DNA from 3 places in the Pseudoalteromonas sp. MMG033 genome. Region 1 is predicted to be linked to each of the others. Evidence: predicted binding sites of a transcription regulator. Region 1 holds the regulator's gene; each other region holds the start of a gene.

What was found. Region 1 encodes ArgR, which controls arginine synthesis, uptake and breakdown. Its sites were predicted from a motif close to ANTGAATANNTATTCANT; they were not measured.
Region 2: argA (amino-acid N-acetyltransferase) is a predicted target of ArgR. The motif match lies at 4,850-4,867, and genes of this name have one in related genera.
Region 3: argC (N-acetyl-gamma-glutamyl-phosphate reductase) is a predicted target of ArgR. The motif match lies at 7,086-7,103, and genes of this name have one in related genera.

Annotation. Positions count from the first base shown of each region.
Region 1 covers NZ_CM170070.1:2,621,316-2,631,934, reverse strand. The annotation lists gene AC2CZC_RS11475 (S10 family peptidase) at 1-947, shown strand, start outside; gene AC2CZC_RS11470 (hypothetical protein) at 1,159-1,701, shown strand; gene AC2CZC_RS11465 (5-formyltetrahydrofolate cyclo-ligase) at 1,701-2,321, shown strand; gene rpiA (ribose-5-phosphate isomerase RpiA) at 2,433-3,086, shown strand; gene serA (phosphoglycerate dehydrogenase) at 3,099-4,328, shown strand; gene mdh (malate dehydrogenase) at 4,455-5,390, opposite strand; gene argR (transcriptional regulator ArgR) at 5,633-6,100, shown strand; gene AC2CZC_RS11440 (Dyp-type peroxidase) at 6,103-7,032, opposite strand; gene AC2CZC_RS11435 (ABC transporter ATP-binding protein) at 7,057-8,088, opposite strand; gene AC2CZC_RS11430 (ABC transporter permease) at 8,088-9,719, opposite strand; gene AC2CZC_RS11425 (Fe(3+) ABC transporter substrate-binding protein) at 9,719-10,619, opposite strand, start outside.
Region 2 covers NZ_CM170070.1:2,128,063-2,138,681, forward strand. The annotation lists gene AC2CZC_RS09295 (alpha/beta fold hydrolase) at 1-9, opposite strand, end outside; gene AC2CZC_RS09300 (LytR/AlgR family response regulator transcription factor) at 157-1,674, shown strand; gene AC2CZC_RS09305 (FAD-binding oxidoreductase) at 1,753-3,222, shown strand; gene AC2CZC_RS09310 (glutaredoxin family protein) at 3,354-3,743, opposite strand; gene AC2CZC_RS09315 (hypothetical protein) at 3,805-4,032, opposite strand; gene AC2CZC_RS09320 (hypothetical protein) at 4,313-4,540, opposite strand; gene argA (amino-acid N-acetyltransferase) at 4,943-6,292, shown strand; gene AC2CZC_RS09330 (VC0807 family protein) at 6,342-7,037, opposite strand; gene AC2CZC_RS09335 (hypothetical protein) at 7,288-7,536, shown strand; gene AC2CZC_RS09340 (flagellin N-terminal helical domain-containing protein) at 7,626-8,999, opposite strand; gene AC2CZC_RS09345 (hypothetical protein) at 9,309-10,418, opposite strand.
Region 3 covers NZ_CM170070.1:821,142-831,760, forward strand. The annotation lists gene AC2CZC_RS03925 (capsule assembly Wzi family protein) at 1-417, shown strand, start outside; gene AC2CZC_RS03930 (hypothetical protein) at 457-921, opposite strand; partial or broken gene argH (argininosuccinate lyase) at 1,665-3,023, opposite strand; gene AC2CZC_RS03940 (argininosuccinate synthase) at 3,045-4,256, opposite strand; gene AC2CZC_RS03945 (ornithine carbamoyltransferase) at 4,272-5,189, opposite strand; gene argB (acetylglutamate kinase) at 5,198-5,986, opposite strand; gene argC (N-acetyl-gamma-glutamyl-phosphate reductase) at 5,983-6,990, opposite strand; gene argE (acetylornithine deacetylase) at 7,158-8,336, shown strand; gene AC2CZC_RS03965 (DUF3581 family protein) at 8,352-9,047, opposite strand; gene AC2CZC_RS03970 (cytochrome b/b6 domain-containing protein) at 9,234-9,872, opposite strand; gene AC2CZC_RS03975 (iron-containing alcohol dehydrogenase) at 10,043-10,619, opposite strand, start outside.

The sequences.
Region 1 (10,619 bases):
ATCGTCATGACAGAGCGTTGTCACCTAAGTTCTTAATTGGTGAAAGCTACGGAACAACACGTGTTGCAGGGCTTGCACACGAACTGCAAAACCAGCAGTGGATGTACTTAAATGGTGTGATCCTTGTCTCGCCAACAGACATCGGTATTAAGCGTGAAGGCCCTGTGAAAGCGGCTAACAGATTACCTTATTTTGCGGCGACTGCTTGGTATCACAAAGCACTCAACAATGAGCTACAAGATAAAGACTTACTTGAAGTATTGGAAGAAGTTGAAGCCTATACCTTGAACACCTACTTACCTGCGCTTGCCAAAGGCGCAATGATCAGTGATAAAGAGAAACAAGCCGTCACTGCTCAAGTTGCCAAATATTCAGGGTTATCAGAAAAGTTTGTCGCACAGAACAATTTGGATATTCCAAATGCTGCATTTTGGAAAGAGCTGCTTCGAGATAGAGAAATGACAGTTGGCCGACTGGACTCAAGATATTTAGGCATTGATAAACGCGTCGCTGGTGACATACCGGATTATTGGCCTGAACTCACGTCGTGGTTACACTCATTCACACCAGCAATTAATCACTATTTCCGCCAAGAGCTGAACTACAAAACTGACATAAAATACAACATGTTTGGCCCCGTCCATCCATGGGATAGAACTCTAAATACCGTGGGTGAACGTCTTAGATTAGCAATGGCTCAAAACCCATATTTACATGTCATGGTTCAATCTGGGTATTACGATGGTGCCACCAACTATTTTGATGGTAAGTATAATTTATGGCATTTAGACCCAAGTGGTAAAATGAAAGACCGATTAAGCTTTAAAGGTTACCGCTCTGGTCATATGATGTATCTGCGTTATGAAGATCTTAGACTCTCTAACGAAGATTTAAGAGATTTCATCATCCAAGCATTACCTAAAGCAGGTGAAGCCGCTAAATACTAACTTTGGTCGTGATGTGGAAGCACACTTCCACATCACGACAATAACGTAACTCTTTATTTTTATACCGTCATTACATCCCAACCTATAACTGACTCTTCAGTACTTCAAAAACCATCTAGTTCACAAGCTTTATATCCTTGAATAGATTAATTCAATGCTTCCGATTACTTTTTGGGTATACTCTTCATATTAAAATAAAATGAGATTGTCTATGAGTGATCAGTTTAGAGTTGTCTTTGTTGGGTTTAACGCCGACACAGATAGCCACAATGCCATGGAAAGCCTAGCCACCAAACTGGGCGTGTCACAGCAAAAAGTTATTGCATTTACTCAAGGGAAACCCCTGTTTGGCGCCGCTGAAAAAAGTAAGTGCTTAAAACAGGCCAAACTCCTAGCAATTTATGGATTCCAAAGCAAAGTGCAAGCCGTACAAAGCAGTATGACAAACGCCCCTCAAGTTAACAATGCTGCAAATGAACGTGTATTTGAAGCGCTTGATTACATCACCAGTAGCCTGATCAGAATCGAAGAAAAGTTAGAAGAACTTGAACAGCGTATCGATGGACAAAACAAAAGTAACGAAGAAAAAGAAGATGACGGCTGGGAAAATGACGAGTTATTCGATGAACTTGACCTAGATGCAGAGCCCAAGCCAAGGTCCAAAAAGCTTTTATATACACTGTTAGCCGTATTATTCATTTTACTTATTGTACTCGGATTTAGTTTGGCTTTCCCTGAAATGGTTCAGTTCTAATGAAAGAAAATTCAAGTTTAAATGTAGAAAAGTCGGAAACACGCAAAAAAATTCGAAGTTCAATAAGAGCGCAAAGAAACAGTCTTGATGAAAATTTTCAAACTTCTGCTGAAATCGACCTTAGTATTAATTTTTTTCAACACGAAAACCCACCTAAAAACGCCGCAATTGGGGTCTACTTACACAACGACGGTGAACTCAGAACTAACCTTTTAATTCAATCACTTTGGGAAAATAATATTCAAGTATACTTGCCCGTGATCCACCCCTTCAGCGGCACCAGTTTACTGTTCCAAAAGTATGAAAAAAACTCAACCATGATTCAAAACCGCTATGCTATCTTAGAACCTAAATTGAATTGTTATGAAATTTGCCCAATTGAGCAACTGGATTACTTGTTGATGCCTTTAGTTGCTTTCGACGAGCACGGTAATCGATTAGGCATGGGTGGCGGCTATTACGACAGAACGTTAGCTAACTACTATTCACAAGGGTGGGAAAAGCCCAAATTGATAGGATTAGCACATGACTGCCAAAAAGTCAGTGAATTGCCAATTGAAGCATGGGATGTACCTTTGCCTGCAATACTAACCCCTACCCAATATTATCAGTGGCGCTAACATAACCCACTGCTAAAAAATCTGCGCTTAAGAGTGTAATTTATTGTCATACAATTCGAGTGTTTAAGCGTATAATCTCAACTTAATTAAAGACAACAAAGTGATTACGTTATGACACAAGATGAAATGAAAAAAGCGGCAGCATGGGCTGCGCTTGAACATGTAAAAGAAAACACCATTGTCGGTGTCGGAACAGGTTCCACTGTCAACCATTTTATCGATGCACTCGGTAGCATCAAAGATGATATTAAAGGTGCGGTTTCGAGTTCAGAAGCATCAACAGAAAAACTAAAAGCACTCGATATTGAAGTCTTTGAGCTTAATGATGTTGCACAATTAGATGTGTATGTTGATGGTGCTGATGAAATTAACGAACATGGACACATGATTAAAGGCGGTGGTGCGGCGTTGACCCGTGAAAAAATCGTTGCCGCGGTTGCTGACAAGTTCGTTTGTATTGTCGATGAGAGTAAACATGTTGACACGCTGGGCAGCTTCCCATTGCCGGTGGAAGTTATACCAATGGCACGTAGCTACGTTGCTAGAGAGCTGTTAAAGCTTGGCGGCGATCCGGTGTATCGCCACGGCGTCGTCACTGACAATGGCAATGTCATTTTAGATGTACATGGATTAAGTATCACGGATCCAAAAGCGCTGGAAGAAAAAATAAACCAAATCGTCGGTGTTGTAACCAATGGGCTATTTGCTCACCGTGGTGCAAATACCGTAATTACAGGGACTCCAAAAGGTCCACAAACTAGGTAATAGGAATGAGTCATGAGTAAGGTATCTTTGTCTAAAGATAAGATTAAAATATTATTGTTAGAAGGCGTGCACCAAAGTGCAGTCGAAACATTAAAGCGTAATGGATACAGTAATATTGAGTATCTCAAGACATCGCTGCCTGAAAATGAGTTGATTGAGCGTATCAAACATGTTCACTTTGTCGGTATACGCTCACGCACCCACCTCACAGAAACAGTCTTAAATGCGGCGGAAAAACTCGTTGCTGTTGGTTGTTTTTGTATTGGTACAAACCAAGTAGATTTAGATGCAGCAAAACGTCGTGGTATTGCCGTATTTAACGCGCCATTCTCAAACACACGTTCGGTTGCAGAATTAGTACTCGGTGAAATCTTGTTACTACTTCGTGGTATTCCGAAGCGAAACGCCATGGCACATCGCGGCCAATGGCTTAAATCTGCTATAGGCTCTTTTGAAGCTCGCGGAAAAACCCTAGGTATCATTGGCTACGGTCACATCGGCACACAGCTTGGCATCATGGCTGAAAATATCGGTATGAAAGTCGAGTTTTATGACATAGAAGACAAGCTCACTCTTGGTAATGCACAGCAGGTGCAAAACCTGACACAGCTGCTGCAACGTGCAGATGTGATCAGCCTACATGTACCAGAAACACCGCAAACTAAAAACCTGATCGGTATGGCTGAAATTGAAGTCATGAAACAGGGTGCGATCCTAATCAATGCATCACGCGGAACCGTTGTAGATATTGACGCCCTTGCAGAAGCGCTACAACATGAAAAACTTGCCGGTGCTGCCATTGATGTTTTCCCGGTTGAACCGAAATCAAATGATGAGGAGTTTGTGTCGCCACTGAGAGAGTTTGACAATGTCATTTTAACGCCGCATGTGGGTGGCTCTACACAAGAAGCACAAGAAAATATCGGTATTGAAGTGGCGGGTAAATTAACCAAGTACTCAGACAATGGCTCCACTGTCACAGCTGTAAACTTCCCTGAAGTATCACTGCCAGAGCTGTCTAACCGCAGCCGTTTATTACACGTGCACGAAAATAGACCGGGTGTGCTTACGCAAATCAACCAAGCGTTTGCTCAACATGGGATTAATATCGCTGCTCAGTATCTGCAAACAGACGATTGCATTGGTTACGTAGTTATTGATGTAGACAGTGACCACTCAGAAGTTGCGTTAAAAGAACTAAGTGCTGTTGAGGGGACGATCAGAGCGCGTATTTTACACTAAATGTGTAATACATGAGTTGACAAAAGAGCCGGCAAACTGCCGGCTTTTTAATGACTGATTAAACAGTTAATCAAAATAAAAAAAGCTGCTTTAGAAGCAGCTTTTTATCAGGGTCATTTCTGGGCATTAAGCCATGAAATCAACACCTTCTTTAATGTCTTTTTCAAGCGTCGCTAACATGTCGTCTTTTGCTTTTTGTTCAAAAGCGCTTAGCTCGCCGTATGGTAATAGCTCTTCAACACCATTTTTACCAAGACGGATAGGCTGTGCAAAGAACTCTGCATCGCCAGTGTTACCTTCAACGTATGCGTACTCAAATACGTTTTCTTCGCCTTGAAGACCTTTAACTAGTGAGAAGCAGAAACGCGCTGCTGCTGCACCCATTGAAAGCGTTGCAGAACCGCCACCCGCTTTTGCTTCAACAACTTCAGTACCCGCGTTTTGGATACGCTTAGTAAGAGAAGCAACTTCCTCATCAGAGAACTCAACACCTTCAACTTGAGAAAGAAGAGGTAGAATAGTTGTTCCAGAGTGACCGCCGATAACAGGTACTTTTACTTCTGATACATCTAGGCCTTTAAGCTCTGCAATGAATGTTTCAGCGCGGATAACATCTAGTGTTGTTACACCGAAAACGCGTGCAGCATCATAAGTGCCTGCTTTTTTGAATACTTCACGTACAATTGGTACAGTGCCGTTTACTGGGTTTGTGATGATACCAACAAACGCCTTAGGGCAGTTTTTAACGATACCTTCAGCCAGAGTTCTAACGATACTCGCGTTCACATTGAACAGATCCGCACGGTCCATGCCAGGCTTACGTGGCATACCAGCTGGGATCAAAACGATGTCTGCGCCTGCAAGTGCAGGATCTAAGTCATCTTTACCGTAACCAGCAACTGACACAGCAGTTGGGATGTGAGAAAGATCTACAGCAACACCTGGAACAACTGGTGCAACATCGTATAGTGCTAGCTCAGAGCCTGCAGGCAAACCGTTTTTAAGCAGAAGAGACAATGCTTGACCGATACCACCAGCGGCACCTAATACAGCAACTTTCATTATAATTCTCCATATATTGAAGGTAGGAATTTTGTGTGCTGTAAAGATAATGAAAAGCGAGGGTAAAGACAAATTTATCCGCGTTATTTTCAAGATTTTTTCGACTATAGTTGTAAACAAGAGACAACTTTGTCGCAATTTGCCTTTACGATATACCATGAAAATTACTCCAGCGTTAAAATTTGGGTAACTGTTGGGATTTGTGTAAAATCGGGCAACCAAAATTAATAGAAGAGATGTATATGCAAGCGCAAGACAAACAAGAAGCCTTAGTTAAAGCCTTTAAAGCACTTTTAAGAGAGGAAAACTTTGGCTCTCAGGGCGAAATCGTTGATGCGCTAAAAGATCAAGGCTTTGACAATATAAGTCAAAGTAAAGTATCAAGAATGCTGAGCAAATTCGGCGCGGTTCGCACCAGAAATGCCAAACAAGAAATGGTTTACTGCCTGCCAGCAGAAATGGGAGTCCCAACAGCAAAAAGCCCACTGAGACAGCTTGTTATCGATATCATGCACAATGAGATGATGATCATTATCAGAACCAGTCCCGGTGCAGCACAGCTGATTGCTCGTCTGCTAGACTCTTTAGGCAGTGCAGATGGTGTATTAGGCACAATTGCAGGTGACGACACTATTTTTATCGCACCCGCAAAAATATCTGAGATTGACGCGACTTTAGACAAAGTAAAAACCTTGTTTGACAACGTTTAGATTTAATCGTCAGTCATTATTTGCGCCATCTCTTTCAAAAACTGTAAGGATGGTGCAAAAAAAGACGCGCCCATATCCGCTTCAGAATAATCTAATAGTGGATCGTAACAATCTTGCCCTGATAGCAAACCGAATCGACTCATTAGTACCGTCTCAAATGCATTCCCGTGAGCCGCACAACTCAGATTAATGCTACCTTGCTCAAACACATCCCCAAACGGCATACTCTGATCCAACAGCAGCACTAGCCCTTGTGCATCTTTAAGCTCTGCACGACTAGCATGACTGAATGCCACTGCCGGCTCAATCAGCTTATTATCTAAGCGCGTACGGCCCATCAGCGCCTCTTGCTCATCAATTGTAAGTTGCTGCCACCTCGCCAAATCAAACTTCACTCGCTGAATATGAATGTAGCTGCCTTGATGATCTAGTCCTTCGGGGTTATCAACTAACGCGACTTTACGCTTAAAGCGACCGTGAGGTGACTCACTGGCGTAAATAAAGCCGTTAAAATTGCGCCCATCCAAAAAGCGAAAACCGCGAACATGCGCAACGAGTTCAACACAGCCTCCCAACATATGTAAGACACTTTGCGCAAATAGATGATTTACATCTTCTCTATCTGAGCGAATGACATAAAGCAAATCAAAAGGCTGACTATGTATTAAGTGATCGGTAGAACGAATATGAGGAAAGCTTTTTAGTTCAGGTGGTATAAATTCAGGATAGATATGAGGCCAATATTGGGCACCAATCGCGACGAAGCTGCTAAGCATAGATTCAGAGAATCTATCACTTAATTCATCTTGCAGTCGCCCAGCTTGCGCTAGTGCTTCTCGCACAGCTTCATCCTGCCCTTCAAGCACATTGAAGAATAAATGTAAGCCATGCAAGTTTGCCTCTGCACAGATCCCCGATTGCGGCTGGGCCATACCTTTTCCTTATCGTTTATCGCTCTAAGAAAAGAAATTTACCGCATGGGGCTTAATTTTTAAAGAGATAGGTTTAGACAAATCTAACGGTTTGTCAGCAGGTTTTGCTATTTCTAGCTGTTGACCCTGTAATTCTATGGCATACAAATACTCAGTACCCACAAACCTCTCTTGATTCACTTGGATCGCACCATGGTCGGTATTATAAAGTTCAATGTGGCTCGGCCTGACAAATATTTTCCCCTTGTCTTGTCCGTCATTTTGCTGAGTTAATGAGTTCACTTGCCCAAATTGAGTGCTAAATGCCCCATTACCAGCATGTGTTGCATCTAAATAAATCCCTTGGCCTAAAAACTCTGCAACCACTTGGTTTTTTGGCTGATGGAACAATTCGGTTGGGCACCCTAATTGTGCTATTTGGCCTTTGTGCATAATGGCAAGTCGATCTGAAAAAGCGAAGGCTTCATCTTTTGAGTGACTGACAAAAATCGCAGATACTTTTTGATCTTTGATAATACTGCGTATGTCACTGATAAGTTGAAAGCGAACTTGCGCGTCTATATTTGAGAAAGGCTCATCTAACAGTAACAAGCTCGGGCGATAAGCCAGCGCTCTTGCAATAGCGACCCTTTGCTGCTGACCACCAGACAACTCATGCGGGAAGCGCGCGGCATAAGCACCTAAATGCACCAGCTCTAACATTTCAGATACACGAGATTGCTTTTCAGCGCGGCTTAACTTTCCTAGCCCAAATGCAACATTTTGCGCTACCGTCAAATGCGGAAATAAAGCATAGTCTTGAAACATCATACCGACATTTCGATGTTGCGGCGCGACAAATATGTTTTCACCGTTGACTTGGTTCTGGCCAATTTTAATACTGCCTTGTTGCGGCCTGATAAGTCCGGCAATGGCTTTAAGTGTGGTCGTCTTTCCACATCCGCTGGCGCCTAACAAGCAGACGATTTCATTTTCCTTTACCTGCAAATCAAGGTTGTCGATCACAGCATGACCGTCATAACTGTATTGCAAAGATTCTATAGCAAGACTGTACATTATGTTTGCTGCTCCATTGAGCGGTTAACCAAATAAAGCGGGATTAACCCAACCAGTACGATAAACAAGGCAGATATTGATGCTAACTCTAACTGTTCATCGCTTACAAACTGAAAAACATGGGTTGCGAGTGTTTCAAAATTAAACGGCCTGAGCAGCAGTGCTGCCGGTAGCTCTTTCATACACTCAATAAATACCAATAAACCCGCGGTTAATATACCGCGCTTTAATAGAGGAATATGTACGCGACCCAATGTCTGCAGATTATTTTTGCCCAAAGACGCACTCGCCATATCAATACTTGGGCTGATCCGCACAAAACTCGCTTCTACAGCACCCTGAGCTATGGCGTAAAAGCGCACTACATACGCAAAAACAAGTGCAAAAATGGTACCACTGAGTAACAGCCCGGGTTCAAATCCAGTACCATCCAGCCAGCGGTTTAAATAGTCATCAAATAATGTGAGAGGCAATAACACCGCGATAGCTAAAACGGTACCAGGCAAGGCATACCCCATACTCGCTACCTTCCCCGGAACGCTCTTGGTTTTTTGCTCGCCTATACGCTGATAAAACACCACCAAAATACTAAAGCAAATAGCGATTGCGCTGACATAAAGACTGATTTTTAAACTTTGCCACGCATAATTAAAAAACGCGTCATTCCAAGCCTGATCAAAATAACCAATCGCGTAACTGGTCAATACGCCCACGGGAATAAAAAACGCAACAATCAATATAAGGCTGCAAAAACCTGTCGCCAACCAGCCACTTCTACCGCTCAGTTCATATAGGCTGGTATCATTTACACTACTTTGACGCTCATGTACGACCTTACTTTTACGGCTCATTTTTTCTAGTGACAATGCAATGAAGAGAAACAGCAACATGATCCCTGAAATTTTTGCTGCGGCAGTGAGAGAATAGTAACCGAGCCAAGTATCATAAACAGCAGTAGTGAGTGTACTGACTGCAAAATAGTGCACCGTAGCAAAGTCCGCCATCGTCTCCATGCTTATTAAAGCAAGTGCAGCAACAATGGCACCACGGGATAAAGGCAGACTTACTTTGAGAAAACTCTGAAATGGCGATAAGCCCATTAACTGGCTAGCCTGAACCAATTTGAAGGACTGCTCTCTAAGTGCTGTTTTAAAGATTAAGTACAAATAAGGGTAGAGTACCAAAGCTATCATCACAATAGCACCTGGCAAAGTGCGTATATCAAAGAACCAGTAATCATCGGGACTCGTCCAGCCAAACCAGTCTCTCAGAAAGATCTGCACAGGGCCTGCATAATCCAATAAATCTGTATACACGTAGGCAATGATGTAGGTGGGCATCGCAAGTGGCAGCATTAAAGCCCACTCAAACACTCGCTTTCCGGGAAAGTGGCAATATGCTGTTAACCAACCAAGGGGTAGTGCAATTAATGAGCTCAGTAACAACACCCCTGCAATCAGCCAAATAGTATTACTGATGTAGTCCCAAAGAACTGTATCCCACAGGTGTGAGAATACTTCAGATTCTCCTTGTAATGATTCAAAAATGAGAAAAGCCAGCGGGGTCGACAGGCATACGCCAATCACCCACGCTGTTATCTGCCAATTGGACAGTTTATTTTTTAGCTGCATTAAAGGTCAAATTTTACCTCATCGATTAGCTTTAGAGCCAATGGACGGTATTTACTAATTTCAGCAAGTGGCAAGCTGTCTTCCTTAAACACTCCCCATGACGCTACCATTTGAGATAATTCGACGCCCGGCTTGACCGGATATTCCATATTCGTCGATGCGTACATATTCTGCGCCTTATTGTCCGTCATAAACTCTATGAGTTTCAAGGCATTTTCTTTATTTTTTGCATACTTGGTTAGAACTACACCAGATACATTTAAGTGCGAACCGCGATTTTTTTGGTTAGGAAAGTTGATGTAAACAGACTCAGCCCATGACTTTTGCTTTTCATCTGCCATCATCTTTCCGAAATAATAGCTATTACCTAAAGCAATATCACACAAGCCTTCTTTAACTGCCTTAACTTGTGCACGGTCATTACCTTGAGGTTTTCGTGCAAGGTTGTTTTTAACTCCGACCAACCATTCTTTGGTTTCAGTTTCACCATGATGCGCGATCATTGATGCAACTAACCCTAAATTGTACGGGTGCTTACCAGAGCGAGTACAAATTTTTCCTTTGTACTTTGGATCGGCTAGCTCTTCGTAGCTTAGTGACTCCAATTTACCAAGCCTTGCTTTTGATGAGTATACGTTACGCACACGTTTGGTAAGTGCAACCCATTGCCCTTCTGGATCTCTAAAAGAGGCTGGGATATTTTGCTCAACGGTCTTACTTGCGATTTGCTGCGTAAGGCCAAGGTCTTCTAACTGGATCATAGCGCTAAAATTTGAAGTTAAGACTAAGTCTGCACGCGAGTGCTTCCCTTCTCTTTTAACACGTTCAATTAAGCCTTTTTTTGCAAAAACAACGTTAGTTTTAATCCCAGTTTGCTTTGTAAAGTCATCAAGGATAGGT
Region 2 (10,619 bases), 490 kb from region 1:
AAATCGCATAAGATTGCTCCTGTATTGGTCTGTGCTTATTAAACGCAATAGACACTTTACTGGGTAGCAAACTTCTTTGAATGGCCCTAAATTAAAGGGCTACAGGTTGAACGGTAGTGGATCTTCGGTAAGTGGTATAAGGAAAAACAAGCGGTTGTGAATAGTCATTCTATATTTTATTTGGTGTTGCTATGGTTTGTGAGTGGCTTGGTCAATCTTGCTTATGGCGCTCAAAAGCTGGTGCCTCTTTCTCGTAGTATGGAAGCGACGGTTTGTCCGTTCACCACTTCTTATCCTCCTGATTTTTTAAGCCCGCAATGTAAAACCACGCAATTATCAAAACTTGACCCGCAAAACCAAGCGATATGGGTGAAATTACAATTTGAGCGCACACTAAAGATGGATGAACTCGCGCCGCCATACGGGTTGTTTTTATTTGCTAAAGCGGCGTCTCGCGTTTACCTCAACGGGGTGTTCATCGGGCAAAATGGTCTGCCCGCTTTGGATAAATCAGAGCAAGCGGGAAAAATGGATGAGGTTTTGTATGTCCCTGAACACCTGTTAAAAGCGCAAAATACACTGGTTTTAGCCCTATCGGCTCAACACAGTTTAATCACACTCAATTATCCCATTCATTACCTAGGCATTGGCCAATTTGGCGATCCTAAGCAATATATTCAATCATTTAGCAGTCTTGGTTTGATCTTGGTTGGGGCTTTTTTACTTGGCGCTTTATATTTTTTGAGTATCAGTTTTGGACTGCAGGGAAGGCGAAACTTTAAATTATTTTCTGCGTTATGTTTGCTTGGTGCTATGCAGCTGAGCGTGGAGATGTCTCGCGGATTATTCAATTACGAATACCCTTGGCAAGACATCCGGTTACTTTTGGTGTCAGGGTTGTCGTTTTTATTTGGCATGGTTTTACTGGTCTATAGTTCGTTTAAAGTTGCAGGTAGCCGTGCTTGGCATTGGATTTATATTGGTGGTTTTTCATCTTTAACTATTTTTGCATTTGCACCGGGCTTTGATGTTAAAACCACAGCGGGCATATTTATTCCTTTGCTGATTAGCTTGCTGCAAATTGGGGTATTTTGGCGACAAAGTCGCGAACAATCGCTGTTAGTTTGGTTTGGCGTTCAGTGTGTGGTTGCTGTGACCATTTGTATTGCGACAGTCCGCTTTCATGAAATTATCTATTTTGTGATTATTGCCCTTTTGCTGGCTTACTTGTTTGTGCGCCAGGCAAGGGAGTACAACGCGCAACAAGTGCAGAATACACTTGATCAGACCCACATCGCAAAGCTGGAGTTTAAGCTTGCTCAGAATGTGCAAGAGAATACGCCGACTAAACTTGAATTGTCGGTGGCGGGTAAAACAGATTATGTCACGATGACGGATATCGTCTATTGCAAAGCCGCAGGTGATTATGTTGAGCTGTTTATGAAAGGCGGCACTGAGAAGCTCTATTCGGGCACCTTAAAGCAGTTAGAGTCTATTTTGCCTTCAATTTTTGTGAAAACACACCGCTCATACCTAGTTAATTTAAACGAGGTCGTCACACTCGGCGGGCCAAATAACCAGCATGTTTTATCGCTCAGTGGTGGTGAGTCTGTGCCCGTGAGCCGCCGCTTGGTGCCCAGTGTGCGGGCAACGCTCAAGGAGTCGGTGAGTTAGGCTAGCAATGCCATTACTGAATGTATCAATACACGGAAGATTTTAAACTGGATGCTTATTTTAAGGAGGATGTTTGCTTTGCGTATATTAAAAACCATATTTAAAGGTGTCGCTGTGCTTATCGTACTGAGCATAATGGCACTCGCTATACTTGCTTTGCTTATATTTGCTGACTTTTCGACAGCCCCACCAACGCCCAAGCAAGAAAAAAACTGGATTAATGACGTCACTCAATTAAACCCGATTAAAGTCGCCAAGGTGATTCAGCCCACCAGTATTGAGGAAGTGCAAAAAGCAATTACATCGAGTACTGGTGAGGTTTCTATTGGTGGTGGTCGGTATAGCCAAGGTGGCCAAATAGGCAAGGAAAATAGCTTGCACATAGACATGAGGGCGCTTAATCAGGTTGTTCATTTTGCACCAGAGCAGCAGCTAATCACCGTACAAAGCGGTATGCGGTGGCGGGATTTACAAGAAGTGATAGACCGAGAAAACTTATCAATCAAAATCATGCAGACGTATGCCAATTTTACAGTGGGCGGATCTTTAAGCGTCAATGTTCATGGTCGATATATGGGGGAAGGTCCCATCATTCGCTCTGTAAAGTCTATTAAGGTGGTATTGGCCGACGGTCGAGTCGTGACGGCTTCTGCCAAAGAAAATACAGAGATTTTTTTTGGGGTGATTGGTGGCTATGGTGGACTAGGTGTGATTGTTGAGGCGACGCTTGAGTTGGCTAAAAATGTCAAAGTCGCCAGAGAAACCCAGACAATGAACATTGCTGAATATAGCGCTTATTTTCAGCAAAACATTAAAAATGACAGTCGTGTGATTTTTCATAATGCTGATATTTATCCACCAAATTACACTCAAGTAAACAGTGTTAGTTGGCTAACATCGGATAAACCACTGAGTGTCCAAGCGCGTTTAATCCCCAAAGATACCAATTACTGGTGGCAACCTAAAGTTACTGAGTTTGTTGCTGATTATAAGTTTGGCAAGTGGCTGCGCCAGTACTTGTTTGACCCAGTACAATATGCGTTTGAGGTAGTTCAATGGCGTAATTATGAGGCAAGCTATGATGTTAAAGAACTTGAACCAAGTAGCCGAGTAAACACCACGTATGCATTGCGGGAGTATTTTGTGCCAGTTGCGCATTTTGACCGCTTCTCGACAAAGATGGCGGATATATTTACACGCTATGAGGTGAATGTCCTCAATGTATCTGTTCGACATGCCTATGCGGACACTGGGTCTCTATTGGCATGGGCAAAAGAAGAGGTGTTTGCATTTGTTGTTTATTATCGACAGGGCACATCAGAGCATGCGCAGCAGCAGGTGCAAACCTGGAGTCGAGCTTTGGTTGACGCTGCTATTGCTGAGGGAGGCACTTATTATTTACCCTATCAATTGCATGCGACGACAGCGCAATTTCATTCAGCGTATCCAAATGCAGAGGCGTTTTTTGCACTTAAACATCGTCTCGACCCTAATAATCGCTTTAATAACCAGCTGTGGGCACAGCATTACACTCCGCAGAGAGGGTGATCTTTGCAAGTGATGTGCTGATTGGTTTTCACGACATATTTTGAGTCTGAGTGAGGCGAGTTGAGCATGCTCGCCTATCCATTTTCACGCTTAACACGTCAGGTGAATGAAAGGTGTCTAGGGTCAGGAGATTAGAGTAAGTTTTTACTTTTTAATTGTGACTCTAGTGCGGCTTCATTAAAGCCTCTGATCAAGCCATCAGACACTAAAATAATGGGCAAAACTTCGCCCCCCAATGCTTCAAACTCTTTCAATGCTTCGGGGTTTTTCTCAATATCGACTTTGATAAATTCGATTTTTCGACTGACTAAATATTCGGTGGCTTTTTTACAAAACGGGCACCATTGTGTTGTATATAGCTTCACCTGTGTCTGTTCATTTATCCCATACAATGCATAATCGCCTTTTTCTATTTGTTGACTGGCGAAAATATTTTGCACAGCTTGCAAGCCATAAGTGCCACCGAACCAGCCTAGTCCTAAAGTGATCACAAATAAGGCGAGGTATTTTATTATATTCATTAGGTTACCTACTTATAAATAAGTGAGCGATAACGACAGTTATCGCTCTGACTTGTGCGTATTATGCACAATCACGCATACATTGAGCTTTAATGGTGCGGCAGTTATAGCCTGGTGTACCACCCCACTGACATGCATAAAACTGATAACCACAGTAGTTTTCTAGTGTACCAAACCTTTTCCAGTTACAACCATCGGTATAATTAGCAAAATTGCTTGCTGATACCGCAAGTGAAGTACCCAGTCCCATTGCAGCGCCGATCACCGCCATTGCGATTTTTTTATTCATGTTATTTCCTTTATCATTGTTTTAAGTGAACGAAATTTGTTCACCCAGAAAAGGTAATGTTTTTGTGTATTTTTTGTCAATAAATAAGGTGGTGATTTAAATTCATATATATTCGAGATATATGGATCCTAGTTTTTTAAAGTGAAAAATGTGCATAATAAATTTAAGTTAATGACATTATTTATTTAAGGAGCTAATGAATTTATCAGGCTATTTTGTTCACGTGTGGACGTGATACATTTGAATGAGTGATAAGCTAGCTTATCACTCGGGTTTATGTTTATGCGCAATCAATCATGCATTGTGCTTTAATAGTGCGGCAGTTATGTCCAGGGGTTCCTCCCCATTGGCAAACATAAGCTTGATAGCCACAGTATGCTTCTAAAGTGCCATGTACCTGCCAATTACAGCCATGTGTATAACCGTGACCATTACTTGCAAGTACCGCTATCGAAGTACCTAATCCCATTGCTAGACCTACCACTGTGGTTGCTAATTTCTTGTTCATTGCATTTCCTTTATCATTGGATTGTTGGTTAAAAATTAATCTTTCTTATATATCTAACCCTGCTATGCGTTTTTGATCAATTCAAATTAGTCATTTCAAAAGTGAGAAATGTTCAGGTATTAACAATGTTCATAGCGTTTTTAATTTTATGAATAATAATTAGTCTGACTCATTTTGGTAAGGTGGTTAAGAATTGGTGGAGTACACTCCATGTGTATCTAAGTTTACGGTTTTTAACAAAACATAGTGTTTTTTGTGTGTGGGTTACCATATTTATCACGTTGCCTTTTGGAATTAAAATTCAAATTTAAAGAATAAAAATTCTTTTATTTTGTTTTTTTATTCCTTATGATGAAGCTCTGTGTGATTGTGATTTGTCAGTGCTAAAAAGGTAACTAGCTCGTGCGTACTACAGAACTTGTCGATGGTTTTCGTCAATCTACCCCTTATGTTAACGCTCACCGTGGTAAAACATTTGTTGTCATGCTTGGTGGGGAGGCTGTTGATCAGTCTGGCTATCGCAGCATTATTAACGATGTGGCCCTATTAACTAGTCTAGGCATTAAAATTGTGTTGGTATTTGGGGCGAGGCCTCAATTTGATACAGCATTGGCTAATGCTGGGATCCACAGTGAATTTCATAACCAGATCCGCGTCACAGATAGTGAGTCATTGCAGATAATCAAGCAAGTCAGCGGCGCCATGCAGCTTGATATTACCGCAATGTTGTCAATGTCATTGAGTAGTACGCCAATGTCTGGCACATCATTGAATGTTGTCAGTGGTAATTTTGTGATCGCGCAGCCGATTGGCATCGATGAAGGTGTAGACTATCACCACTCTGGTCGCGTAAGGCGTATTGATGTTGAGGGCATTCGTCATCAGCTGGACAATAATAGTATTGTTTTACTTGGGCCTATTTCAGCCTCTGTGACAGGAGAGAGCTTCAACTTAACCGCAGAAGAGATAGCAACTCAAGTTGCCTTGCGTCTTGATGCAGACAAAATGCTTGGATTTTGTCACGAAGCGGGCATCTTAGATGAACGTGGTGAAGCCGTCGCCGAATTAATGCCTAATGAAGCGGAGCAGTTGTTAGCCACAGAGCACGGTGGTAACTCACCTTGTAAAAGCGCAGCGGTATTTTTGCATGCTGCGATTGATGCCTGCCGTGGTGGAGTACACCGCTGCCACCTTGTTAGTTATCAAGAGGATGGTGCTTTGCTACAAGAGCTGTTCTCTCTCGATGGGATAGGTACGCAGATAGCGCCGCAAAGCTCTGAGCAATTACGTAGTGCGACCATTTCAGACATTAACGGCGTGTTGAATTTACTAAGGCCTCTGGAAGAACAAGGGTATTTAGTTAGACGCTCTCGAGAGCAGCTTGAGATGGAAATTGAGCAATTTACGGTCATTGAGCGAGATGGCGTGATCATTGCCTGCGCAGCACTTTATCCTTTTGCTGAGGAGCAGGTTGGGGAGTTTGCCAGCTTGGCGGTTCACCCCCAATATCGCGATGCGGACAGAGGCAGTTTTTTACTGCGTACTGTCATTAATAAAGCTCGTCGTAAAGGCTATAAAGCGTTGTTTGCACTGACTACGCGCAGTATTCATTGGTTTTTAGAACAGGGCTTTGACTGTGCAAGCATTGAAGATCTACCCGCTAAGAAAAAGTCCCTGTACAACTATCAGCGGCGCTCTAAAGTTTTGAAGTTAGACCTGACTCGGTTACCAAAAAACCGAGAAAGGGTATGAAAAAGGGGCCTAGTTAAGCCCCTTTATCGTAAATATGCACACACTTGGTTTATTGTTCAATAAACATGTCTTCCATTTTTAACCCCGTGAGCTTTTTTAGTGAGTTAATTAGGTAATAGAGTGCAACAAAGAAAATCACCATGGTTGGCAGTACGATAACTGGATAACTCAATGCGGTCATGCGACCCAATTCATTGTTGTAGGCTTCTGTGCCTGCAGGGCTGACGACAATCATTTTTGCAAGTACATAGTTCAGTACTGATGATAAAAAGAATGAGCCTGCCAAAATATTTGACGCAACAATTTGCACTTTAGGCAATTTGTCTAAATTTCCTTTTTCTTTTAATGCTGAGTCAATTTTGGGGATGTCCATGACATTTTCATTAAATAGCATGGTTTTTAATAATGGGTATTTAGTATATTGGCTTACCACAATGGCAACCCCTATCACACCAGGGATCAAGGCTTCTTTGATAGCAATATATTTTGCATCTAATTCGAGCAAACTTATGCCGCCTGTTAATAACACAGACACGATCCCTAAACCGGATATAAAGTTAAACTTGCCTGTTTTTTTGCGTTCCCATAATCCAAAACCGACCGGGAAAGCTAAAGCGACAATGACACCAAGAGATGGGCCTAAATGTTCTTCTCCTGAAAATCGCGTTAGGATCACGACTGGGAGTATGATGTTAAATAGCATCTGACTAAAGAAGCCAGAGGGTTTATTGTCAGGTTCAGCCATTACAACCTCAAAAATAAATGCATTAATGGCCATGAGTGTACGGCAAGAGTGGGTTGCGCGGCAATCCCAATAATTGAATGTATTACTTTAATCATACTTTTTAAGCGTTTTGATGCTTAACCTATAAATGCCTAAGTGGCTGGTGTGCATAATGCGGGATATAATGGCCTTTAATACAGATGTGCTTGTGTTATCAATTCAAATAATGATAACCAACAAGCAAAAGAGAGCATTAAGAGAGTAAATAGATATGATCACTGATCAAGATGAAATAACGAGCTTAGCAGAATTAGAAGCATTTTTACTGTTAGTAGAAAACGGCGGCCTAGGTTTAGAAAATGTCGAAGGGGTTGCATTAGCTACGCATAATAGTAATGGCCGTCCATTTGTTGCCGTGCTTGATGATAAACATCAATTGTTACTAGGACGTTGGGTAACCCAAGATGTATTTGAAAATGGCAAAGACTTAGTGCGAATGGGGCCTAGAAAGCGTCATTGATTTCTGACGTCTTAAGTGAGTTAACGTGTAATAAAAGACCATGATATTACGCGCTGACTCACTGTTAAACGATGTTGTAATATGCTCTATTACCCTATCAATTGAATTAATTGTGTCATACTTTGTTGAAACGCTTGCTTCGCTTGTGTCGTGATTGCAATTTGGCTTTGTTGTAAGATGTCTTGTTTTACACTTTGCGACATAGTGTATGCGAAATCAGCATCTACGATTTTTTGATTAGCAGTGCTTAACTGGGTATGTTGATTGCTTTGATTGCGAAATATACTTTCAAGGGCATTCATCTTAGCACCTATGTCTGCTCTAAACTTCCCCACTTGCTTAAGTGCTGCATCAATGGCGGTGATAGATGTTTGCGCACCTGCTTGCGTATCCGCTGAGAGCTCTGCAATATTAAGGCTTTGCGTGCTGGCATCTATGTCGTCAAAAATAATAAAGCCATCTTCGCCAATGGCATCGTCTTTGGCTGTTATGAGCATGGGACCATCTTTAGCGCTGGGTAATGCAGGTGCTGAAATGCTGTCGGGCATAGAGTCCCAGCTAGCTCTTATTTCAAATATACCGTTTGTGACTTCAGTAACACTGACGAGCAAGTGTTCTGTCACCTCATCAATAATGACTTCTTCGCGATAGTCTCCACCGCCATGACCATCACCTGAAAAAGTAAAATTCATGCCATTAATTTGCCGTATATTTGTGGCTGGAAAGTTATACCCACCACCGTCGAATAAAAGACTGCTATCATACTTTTCGTGGCCGTGATAACCGTTTTGTGAAGTAAACAATTTAGCTTCTATATTGGCACTGTCGTGCGATAAGTCTTTGCCAATTAAATGTTGGCCTTGAGCATTAAAAAGTTGCAGGTCATCATTCGCGCCATAAGAGTCAATATAAATTCTCACATTGGTCGAGTCTGCGGGGATCAATCCAAAGGAGCGATACCCTGAGGGTAATGTTGCTGATATTCCGTTACTAAAGGCTTCATTAAGTAATTGCACGTTATCTAATGGAGTGGGTTCAGGCTCTTCTTGTAAGCTTAATAACGGTTTTTTACCAAAAATCTCTGTATTCATGGCTACGCCATCAATGGCTTCAATGTTTTGCTGCATTTCCAGATTAATCGCTATTCTATCTTCGTCACTGTTACTGCCATTGGCAGCCTGCAAAGCCAGTACTCTCATGCGCTGTAGCAACTCAGTTACTTCAGAGAGGGCCGTATCGGCCACTTGACCATAACTGATCCCGTCATTGATATTTCGTTGAGTTTGCTCTTTGACTAGGGCTTGCGTTGTTAAGCGATTACTTATTTGCAAACCTGCTGCATCGTCTTTGGCAGAGTTAATGCGCTTTCCTGTACTTAATTGCTCTGTGAGCGTTTCTTGTGCTTGTGCTGTTTTATGTGAAGACATTCGATGTCTGTTATAAAAGTGATTGATTGAAAGCATGTTTGTCCCAAAAGTCCGTTTTTAGGAACTAAGCAATATATGTACCCTTATTTGGTAATTTAGGTAATCGCAATATAGGTTGGCTATTGTTGCGAATGGTGACGTAATAAGTAGCTTTATTGTAATGACTGTTTAATTTTTGCGTGTTGGGCGGCAGATTTTTGTCAGATGTTGATTATTTAAAATTAATAAAATCATAATGTTGCCGTTATTTATCCAATGGGTAGCTGTTTAGGAAGGTGGGGTAATTATTGTCAAAATAATCTAAATATATGATAAATAGGGTAGCATGCTACCCTAATGTATTAGTTATTTTGCTTCTATAAAATCGATTAGATCTTGTTCCAACGATAGATCAAGTAGGTGCGATTTAGTGAAGCCTATACCTTGGCCTTGGTCCTGTGACGAGGCCATTCGAGTATGGGATTGCGTGTGATTTTGACTGAGCACTTTGATCTCATCCTCGCTGATCAGAACTTTATCACCAGCATTAAAATAAACGCCCTCAACATCATCTATTAATATTCCAGAGTAACCTAATTTTCCTGGAAGCAGAGGTTCACCTGGCTGCGCGACTTCTTTACGAATAATGGAAGTGTCTTGCAACGCTGCAACTTCAGAGAGACGGTATTTTAAATAATCATCAAGTTGTGAAATGGGTACGGATGGGTTTTCACGACCTGAGTATTTAAGCAGTGTAACCGTCGATTTTGGTTGCTCTATGGAGTTTGCAAGGCTTGGCCCGAAAGGGTCATCAGCCTCAAATTCTCCAGTTACAAAGGTTTCCCCTCGGTTTTGCGTGACGTAGAATTGGATTTTATAAGGAAGAAATAGCGATGATTGTCCTTCAAAATAGCCACAGAATGTCGTGTATATACCGCGATCAGCGTTTTCTGGATCGGTAATGACACGGCCGGAGTTATCTAGGTGAGTAACAGCTGTACTTCCAGGTTTGTGGGACCATTGACCACTAAAGTCTCTGCGGTACCAGTGATAGTCTCTGTTAGGTGCTAACACCAAAGCCATCAGGGTTCTTACACTATTGGTATTGGCCTTTTTGCTAGCCCATTGAGAGCGAGGGATTGGCGTAAAGCCATCTCTTCTCGCACCCTCCATGACACCCGCGCAAGAACGTCTATTCGTATCAAAGCCTCTGTGTCCACTGGCATAGCCAGGTTGAGATTTGGCTTTTGTGGGGGAAATGCGGTTTGCTGCATAGTTATAACAGTTGTTTGACCACTGGTGGGTATCGCCTGTATTCCAATATCCTGCAAATAATCTTGGGACGAAATACTCCACTTTTGGGTATTCACCAAACCAAATATCTGCGATGTTGTTTTCTTGTAGAGGAGCCGCATTCACATTCAAGCAGGTCATTGTAAGCAGGGACAAAGTATATATTTTATTTATTTTCTTCATGTTGATTTCCTTTTTGTTCTTTGTGGTTCCTTTTTCATCGCAGCACTAAATTGAGAGTTTTCAAACTGTTTAATTACTGAACTTTTTGTTTTTGTTTATGATTTTATTAATTTTTTCTGAATATGGCGCTTGTGTAATATTGTTTTTTAATGGAGGGAAAAAGTGAGAAATACGCTATTAAAAAAATTTATGTATAAAGCT
Region 3 (10,619 bases), 1.8 Mb from region 1:
ATAGAAACCTATTGGTCCAATGAAGACTACAGAGTTAAAGGCTTTATTGAATATAGTGATACAACAACAGACTGCTTGGCAGAGTCCGCTAGCTTTCAATGTAACTTCCAGCAAGCAGGAAAAGGCTCTGACTACAAGGAATATGACTTATGGCTTGGCGCGGGTATAGGCCCACAAGCTAAGAGCATTACTGTAGCTGCAGATTATTTCCAAATTGAGGGAACTGGGGGTTATGCAAAGCTAAAACTTACTGAGTTTGAGTCAATGCAAATGGATCGCACGTTAATTGAAGTAGGTTATCAGCAAGCACTTTGGGCTGGTTTATTAAAAACCAATTTCACAATCTGGAAAGATGAAACGGACCTGCAAGATGATACTCATCAATCATTAGGCTTAAGCTGGGAATACCAATACTAACGTAACTCGTGCTGTTATTAGTCCCACACTAATAACAGCCTAAACCTTAGCTGAGACTGGGTCTTTTAAGAGCTTGCGAGTCATTAAATGCAAACCTAAAAAGTCTCGATTAAGGATCACAACACTCACCATAATTAAATCGACAATGTTCACTGCAGATGAGTAGAAATACCATAATGCCCAAGGCTCTAAGTTACCTAGCAAGTATGAATCGGTAAACATTGCTAAAAATAATAATGCATTAATCGTAAGGCCTATACAGCAGTATACATAACATGGCGCTGCAGAAGCCTTCTTAAATAGAAAGCGCCTAGCCCAAACTAGAGCAATCAATGTCAATAAGTCATAGGCGAGCAAGACTCCGAAATCAATAGCCTCAAAGTTAACAGGCATTGTGAGATCACTAAAACTATATGACACTGCCAAAATAGTTGCGCAGGCTAAAGCCTGCACATTTTTATTTACGGCCAATATGTAAAAAGACACATGGAGTAAACTGGCCATAAAAAAGCCCCAAATCACAAGGGCTCCGATACTTAATCCGAAATAATCAAATGCCATTATCTACGTTGAGTATATGAAAAGCGCTTTTTAGGATAATTACCACTACCACGCCCGCCAGATATCACCTTCAAGCTTTCGAGAGATGTAATCACATTACCAGACTTTATCTTTGTTTTTCCAGCATTTTCAGGTGAGTCGAAATTTTCGATAGTTAAGTTAAACATTGCTTTCCCTCTATATGAATTTATTCATTTCAGCTATCACAACAAAATGAAAAGCTAAAACTCTAGAACCCATATATAAGCAACAAGCAGGCCAATTAAAAACAAAAATAAAACAAAAAATTTACGACAAACCAAAATGCACAATAAATAAACTATTGTTTTTTATATGAACAATTAAATTATCCCCTTTAATGAAATTATAACCCCATGAATAACAATGAAATTTGCAACACTCTATTTTATTAACAAAACATCCTCTAAAGAACTCACATACGTACGCTCAAAAAATAGAATATAAATATCAATTAAATCATAACCTTGTGTAATTACTTAAGATTAAAGAGATATGAAAGAAATGAACATGCAGCTTAGTAGTACGGGAAATAAAGCACATAAAAGGGACAAAAAAGGTTAACGTACGCAACAGTGAAAAAATCATGTAAACACAATTTTTTTAAGAGAGGTATAAAAAATACCTCTCTTAATTGAGGATAAAGATACTTAATCTTCGATGGCGCCTTTAAAGTGATTAATTGCAGCCGTCACTTGCGGCAAAGAAGTGCCACCCAATGCTTGCCTTGCGGCAATACAAGCGGCAATTTCTAACCGCGGATAGACATCACTGTCAATTTTTGGACATACAAGTTTAAATTCATCCAAAGCGAGAGCTTCTAAATTCTTGCCCTGCTCAATGGCGATTTGCACCAATTGCCCAACTATGTGATGCCCTTCTCTAAAAGGAACACCTTTAGCGACAAGATAATCTGCAAGTTCAGTTGCATTAGCGTGCCCGCCTTGCGCAGCCTTTAGGGTCGCTTCAGCATTCACTTTTACCCCTTTAATACAAGATTCCGCCATATGAATACATGCGATCCACGTTGGTAGGGCATCAAAAAGGCCTTCTTTATCTTCTTGCATATCTTTGTTATAGGCCAAAGGTAGTGCTTTGAGTGTCATCATCATGGCACTAAATGCGCCAAAAACACGTCCTGTTTTACCTCGAATTAACTCCAGCGCATCTGGATTTTTCTTCTGCGGCATTAAGGATGATCCAGACGTCACGTTATCTGCCAATTCAATAAAGCCTGACTCACCACTATTATAAAAGATCATATCTTCAGCAAGACGCGAGAGGTGCATCATTGAAATAGACGCACAGCTTAGTAGCTCTACCACAAAGTCTCTATCTGAGACGGCATCTAAACTATTACGCGTCGCATTTTTAAACCCTAACTGTGTCGCTAAGTGTTCTCTATCAATGGCGTAAGCCGTACCCGCCAATGCGCCTGATCCCAACGGACATTCATTGAGACGTTCAATGGCATCACTCAAACGTGAAACATCTCTGGTTAACATCTCTACATACGCCATGCACCAATGGCTAAACAGCACAGGTTGTGCACGCTGCAAATGGGTATAACCAGGTAAAATAGTCTCTAACTCTCGCTCAGCCAATTGCACAAGCGCACATTGTAATGACTTAATTGCCGTGACAATTTGCTCAGCGGTTTGACGTGACCACAAGCGAAAGTCCGTAGCAACCTGATCATTGCGACTGCGGCCCGTATGTAGCTTTTTGCCTAAGTCCCCAACTTTTTCTATCAGCTTCGCCTCAACATAGGAGTGAATATCTTCATAACCACTGCTTGCAATCGACGCCCTATCTTGCACTGACTCCTCTAACAGTGAGTTTAGAGCAGCGACAAGCTGCCCACGCTCTTCTTTTGTCAAAACTCCGACTTGCTCAAGTGCACCAGCCCATGCAATTGAACCGACAATATCTTGCTCAACCAACTGATAGTCAAAAGGTAATGAATCATTAAATTGCTTAAAAGCTTGATCTGGGCCTGAAGAAAATCGCCCGCCCCATAGTGCCATAACGTATAACTCCTTTACCAACTAGGACTGTTTTTGCTTATTCAACGCCGCAATTCGACTTGAAAGCGAGAACAAACGAATAAACCCTTCTGCGTGCGATTGGTCATACACATCATCTTCACCAAATGTGGCAAAGTCTTCACTATATAGGCTATTCACGGATTGCTTTTGAACGGCAACGACTTGTCCTTTATATAGCTTTAGCACCACTTCACCCGTTGCGCAGTCTGCTAATGCCTGTGCCGCTGCCAAAATAGAGTCTTTGAGTGGTGTAAACCAACGGCCATCATAAACCAAATGTGAAAACTCGCTGGCATACGTTTCTTTCCATTTGCGGCTTGATTTATCTAGTACCAACTCATCAATCGCTTGCAGCGCAGCCATGATCACAGTACCACCTGGTGTTTCATAACAGCCACGAGACTTCATCCCGACAAGACGGTTTTCCACGATATCAACACGGCCAACACCATGTTTGGCTGCAATATCATTGAGCGTCACTAAGCATTGGTATGGACTATATCGTTCACCATTGACAGCAACGACTTGACCTTGCTCCACTAAAACAGAAACAAATTCAGGTTTATCGGGCGCTTGCTCAGGTGATGAGGTCCAAGTCCACACTTGACTGCTTGGCTGATTCCAGGGATTTTCAAGCTCTCCCCCCTCGTGAGAAATATGCCAAATATTGGCATCGCGGCTATATATTTTTGTTGCTGAAGCGGCACACGGAATATCTCTTTGTGCTAGGTAATCCAACAACGACTCTCGACTAGATAACGTCCACTCTCGCCAAGGTGCAATCACTTTGAGATCAGGTGCTAACGCAGCAAAACAAGACTCAAAACGAACCTGATCATTACCTTTTCCCGTGCACCCATGAGATAACGCATCGGCCCCTACTTTACGGGCTACTTCCACCTGAGCTTTGGCAATGATAGGACGCGCCATCGATGTCCCAAGTAAATAAGTACCTTCATAAATAGCACCGGTTTGCAAAGTTGGGTAAATATAGTCACTTACCAACTCTTCTTTTAAGTCAACGACATGGCATTCGCTGGCACCTGAAGCAATGGCTTTTTCTTCTACACCAGCGAGCTCTTCTTCACCTTGACCAACATCTGCAACGAAGGCGACTACTTCACACCCGTAGTTTTCTTTTAACCACGGTACGATGGCAGACGTGTCTAATCCGCCAGAATACGCCAAAACTACCTTCTTTACTTCACTCATCTTTTATTAACCCTTTTAAAATTGCTTGCTTAACAAAGTGACCAGTAGCGCATTCTGGGCATGCATCCGGTTCTCAGCTTGTTGAATAATTTTTGAATTGTCGCCATCCATTACGGCAGACGTAATTTCATACTCTCTATGCGCAGGCTGGCAATGCAATACAGTTTGTGCCCCAGTCTGTTCTAACAGCTGAGTATTAATTTGATATGGCATGAATGTATCTTTTGCTTGCTCTAATGAAACATTCGAACCCATTGACACCCAAGTGTCTGTATACAGCACATTTGCCCCAGCTGCCGCTTCTACACGGTCACTGATCAAAATACTGGCACCATTTACGGCAGCCATCTGCTCTGCTTGCTTAACGATTTGCGCATCGGGTGAATGACCTTTAGGGCATACTGCAACAAAATCAGTGCCTAAACTCGCAGCCAACAACATGAGTGAATGAGTCACGTTATTCCCCTCACCCAAATATGCCAGCTTCAAGCCGCTCACATCACCATACACTTCTTGTAATGTCATAAAATCAGCCAGAGCCTGACACGGGTGATACAGATCACATAAGCTATTCACTACGGGGACATTGGCAAATTCTGCAAGTGTTGATAGCGTGCTATGTTGGTTAACGCGGGCGACAATGGCATCAGCCCAAGTAGAAATATTCAGTGCAAAGTCCTTTACCGACTCACGACTACCCATTGCACCATTTTGCTGATCTAAATAGACAGCATGGCCACCGAGTTTATTGATCCCAATATCAAATGATAAACGAGTCCGTAAGCTTGGTTTTTCAAATAAAGTAACTATAGATTGCCCAGCCAAAGCCTGAGCAAAATCCTGTGGCTGCGCTTTGATCTGGTGCGCAAGATTGAATAGCTTTAATAGTGCTGCTTGGTCGAGCTCTAGGCCCGTAATGAATGACTGCGTCATGTTATATCCTAAGGTAAAATTTTTGTTCCGACATGGTCGCCTTTTAATAAGGCAATTAAATTTTCTGGCTTTTGCCAACTTGAGATATACACACCACGTCGTAAATGTTGGGCAGCGTGAAGACTGGTCTTAACTTTGACCTCCATCCCGCCCACAATCACCTTCTGTTGTATTAACTTATCGATTTGCGCTGCATCTAACGAATGCAGAGGCTGTTTTTGAGCATCTAACACCGCTTCCACATCGGTCATAAACACCAATTCAGCGCCAATGTTTTGTGCTATTGCGGCTGCTGCCTCATCAGCATTGATGTTATACAAACCGCCATCTTGATCTATTCCAACAGAACTCACTAAAGGAATACGTCCAAGCGCTAATAAGTTATCTAAAAGCCCAAGTTCTTCCTCTGCGACACAAGTACCTACCTGTCCGAGCGCCTTGAGTTTTTGCTTAGCTAGAAACCCCGCTTCATACAAGCAAGTGCCAACAGGCTTTAGTCCCGCAACAATAGCTTGTGACATAAGCTGTTTATTAGCGCACCCCGCCAAAGCGCCGACTATATAGGGTAATTGCTCTTTAGGGCTTATCCGCAAGCCTTGATGTTTAGCTGTTGCGAAGCCTGCATCTTCTAGCCAGCGATCAACCAGTGCGCCACCTCCGTGTACGAGTACAAACTGCTTGTCTTGATCTTTACTCAGATCGTGTAAAACCTGAAATAGCGAAAGTGCAGCTTGCTCGGTATTCAATACAGCCCCACCTACTTTGATCACCCAAGTTTTTTTTGCTACTTGATTCATCCTTTTAACCCCAAAGTAGGTGAAAACTCACTGACAATATTCATACATTGAAGTGCTTGACCCGCTGCGCCTTTCAGTAAATTATCAATTGCGACAACCACGATTAACTGCTGATCTTGTTGTTGCCAGCCTATATCTACAAACGGGGTATTTGCCGCTCCTTTAATCGATGGCATGTTTTCGCCTTTGAGACGAATAAGCGGTTCATCCGCAAGGCATTGATAGGCAGCTTCAACCTCATGAGGTGCCACGCCTTCTTTTAACTGCACATAGATAGTTTCCAAGATCCCACGTGCAAAATTGCCTAAATGTGGTGTAAATAGAACTGGGTGATCCAAATACTGAGTAATTTCAGGACCATGACGATGGTTAAATAAACCATAAGGAGATAAAGACACTTCACAAAACTGTGTAGCCAAAGATGCTTTTCTACCCGCGCCTGTAACACCGGAAACCGCATTAATAATAATGGGCGAGTCAGTGAGTAACCCGGCATTTTTAAGTGGTTTTAATGCATTTAACGCTGCGGTTGGATAACACCCTGCAACAGCAACCAACTGTGCATCTTTAATTGCAGCAGAGTACCACTCGGCCAAGCCATATTGAGCTTCATCTAGCAGAGCTTGATGTGGATGTTCAAATCCATAAAATGTTTGGTATTGAGAGGCATCAGCTAGGCGAAAGCCTCCCGACAAGTCAAAAACTTTTAACCCTAACTCAAGAAATTTAGGCGCTAGAGATACACTTACTTTATGGTCAGTGCAGAGGCAAACGTAATCCGACTGCGCAGCAATTTGTGCGAATGCTTGCTCTGTAAGTGGAGATAATTCGATATCCAGTAAACCGCTATGTTCTGGATATAACGCGCTCAGCAACTTACCTTTGTCTAAGCTTTGCTCAGACACAAAGCAGCTGATCAAATTAAATTCAGGATGATTTGCTAGTAATTTGGCTAATTCTGCACCACTATATCCACTGGCGCCGATAATAGAAACATTTAACATCGATAACTCTTCTTTAGTTCGTTGATTGGGGAGTCACACTTGCTATAGATGTCATGTTCTTCGCATCGCCACCCCTAAAATAATTATTCTTTAAAAATGAATTGATATTCATACTAAACACATATAAATTTTTATGCAACATCTTTGAATAAATATTTTGGAGTATTATGTCAGTACCAGATTTTCTCGACATGTATAAAACGCTCATTGCGAAGCCATCAATCAGCGCTATTGATGAGTCGTTAGATCTGAGCAACAAAGCCGTTATCGATGTGCTCGCTAACTGGTGTCGCGATCTCGAGTTTGAGGTGGAGATCACCGAGCTCACACATGCGCCCGGTAAATATAATTTATTAGCCCGAAGAGAGCCGCTTAATAGTAGTGAAAGTCATGGAGGGTTAATGCTCGCAGGCCACACAGATACTGTGCCTTTTGACGACGCTCGTTGGAATTCAAACCCCTTTGAATTAACTGAAAAAGACAATAAGTTATTTGGACTTGGTAGCATTGATATGAAGGGCTTTTTTGCATTTGTGATCACCGCAATATCGCAGCTTGATCGCAAATACCAGAATGCACCTTTAATGATCCTCGCCACAGCGGATGAGGAAACCACCATGGCAGGCGCGCAACAAGTCGCCCAGCACACTTCCCTCAAACCGAAATACTGTGTCATTGGTGAACCTACAGACATGGTGCCCGTGTTTACACACAAAGGTCATATGAGTAGCGCTATCCGTGTCACAGGACGCTCAGGACATAGTTCTGATCCAGACAGAGGCCTCAATGCCATCGAAGTGATGCAACAAGTGATCTCAAGGTTGTTACATTTAAAAGAAGAATTAAAGAATAAATATTCAATTGAGCACTTCGCTGTACCGCACCCAACTTTGAACCTAGGTCATATTCATGGTGGCGACAATGCCAATCGCATTTGCGGATGCTGCGAGCTGCATATTGATATTCGGCCACTGCCAGGTTTGAGTATCACTGAACTTGAACAGATGCTCTTAAATGCCATTCAGCCGATCAACGAGCAATTTCCCGGCTGTGTCGATGTCATTGCGCTTCACGACCCAATACCTGCATTTAGTGGCCGAACAGACTCAGGGCTCGTGAAGTTAGCTGAAAAACTCTCAAAACAAAAAGCCATTGCCGTGAATTACTGCACAGAAGCGCCCTTTTTACAGCAGTTAGGTTGTGAAACCATTGTCATGGGTCCAGGCTCAATAAATCAAGCCCACCAGCCGGACGAGCACTTAGATATGGATAAAATCACACCAAGCCAGAATGTGATTTTAGATTTAATTAAAAAGTGTTGCTTTAATAACGAAAAAGCCAGCTAATAGCTGGCTTTTTACTTACTTTAATGTGACTTTTCGCTCATTGTAATAGGCAATCAAATCATCGATTGCCTGCTGGCAGTATTCTTTAATGCCAGATACCAGCATGTGCTTTTCACCAAAGCCAACTTTTTCACCATGACTTAATAGTTCAAAGCGCAGAATGATCTTGCCGCGTTTACCTTCATAACTAAACTCTGGCGTTGCAGCTTCCAGTGTTACCTCTTCAATGTCTAATGTATCCAAATGAATAGACATTGACTCATAGATCACCATAGGGCGCGCCGGATTGATCATCACCTCTTGCTGACCCATTAGTGGAATGATCACATGTGGGAAGGCTTTGCCAGAGAAGGCGACATAGTTTTTAATTAGGCTCTCTACAAGTTGAGTACACTGCTTGTTTTGGCCTGAGCGCTTCACAGACAACATAGTTTTTTCATTTGAAACAATATCAAACTCGTCACGGCCTTCAGGAAACTCTAACACTGATGTTTCGTCAACCATACCTGCAAAGGTAAAGTGCATATTTTCACTCACACCATACTTATCAAGGACCAATGAAAACAGTAAGTCACCAGGAACACAGAATTTCTTTGCATCAATATCGTGCAAAGGGTTGAAGTCATCAGCCACCTGCTTTGCAAATTGACTGCCTTGTTCACGGTTGATCACGAGTTTATTGGTTTCTTGTTGGTAATAGGGTGTAAGCATAGTTAACTTCTTTCTTGCATGAAAATCGCGCTATATTAGCAGAAAATAAGCATAGAGAGGTCATATCTCTATGCTAAATGTTGTAACTTTTGATGTCGCCTGCATTTTTTATGTGTGCATCTGAATACATTAACAAAACGAACATAACAAAAGCATGTCACTGCAAGACGAAGAACAATGCTAAAACTACAACAGCGCACTGAGAGGCTCTCCTCCCCATAAAAACAAAATACCACTCACGGCTAAAATAAATAAAACATATGCCCATAAACCATTTTTAATGGCAGGGGCCTTATCTGATGACGCCATTTTTCCTGTCAGCAAAGTTCTCAGCAGATTAATACCTTTAATGCGGTACAGTAAAATGGCAATGATATGCATACCGATGCCAACCAATAAAATATCAATATTGGTCTTGTGAATGCTACCCGCAAGCTCTACCCAATCGTAACTTACATAGCTCACTAGCGGCCCATCCATCAAAATGTCATCCGTGGTCATTAATCCGGATATCAGTTGGACAAAAATAACCACAAAGAAAAACAGCACCATCATGCTGCCCGCAGGGTTATGCCCAATGTGCGCGCGTTTACTTTTAAGTGCTTTAACCACCGCTTTTGGATGATGAAATAATGCTTTTAGTTTGGCGGTATCGCTACCAAATACACCCCATGCAACTCGCGTGATCATCAATGCTAATAACACATATCCAGTCACAAAGTGCAGATCAAGCCAGCCTTCGTCTCCCGATACATATAAAACAGCAATGCCAATAGCGAGTAGCCAGTGAAACCCTCGAATAAATCCGTCCCACACTTTGATCATAATTGCCCCTATTATTTTTGTGTGATTGTAAAGAGTACCTGAGGGTATAAACAAAAACGATGGTTTTGCGTTATAAAACGTAGAAATTTTGCGGCAGGACAAAAGGTAAGAGAATAAAAATTATCATTATGAATAAGGGCGCCGATCTGACGCCCAACTCAGCTAATAGCTTATAAGCTCGCAGCAATGATCTGACGGCTTTTATCCAGTGTAACAGCCTGTTGTTCACCCAGTGCTGTCATACCATGACGCTCCAATTGAGCCGTGATCTTATCTACCGCCTCTTCGCCTATGCCATAATCACTTAACCGTGTTTTCATATCAACGCGGTGGAAAAACTGCTCTGTCAATTCAATTGCCGATGCGATTGCTTGCGCTTCATCTGAGGTATCCAGTCCTAAAACACGCTCTGCATATTGCAGTAGTTTCTCTCGTTTGTGCTCTGTTTGCTCTGACATCATTCTTGGTAAAATAACTGCGAGCGTCTGGGCATGATCTAAACCGTAAACCGCCGTGATCTCATGGCCAATCATGTGCGTTGCCCAATCCTGTGGTACGCCCGCACCAATGAGACCATTAAGCGCCATGGTTGCCGACCACATCACATTGGCGCGTACTTTATAATCCACGTCATCTGACAGCAGCTTTGGCCCCTCTTCCATCAATGTCATCAATAGGCCCTCAGCGAATCGATCTTGTACCTTCGCATCAACAGGATATGTCAGGTATTGCTCCATGGTGTGAACA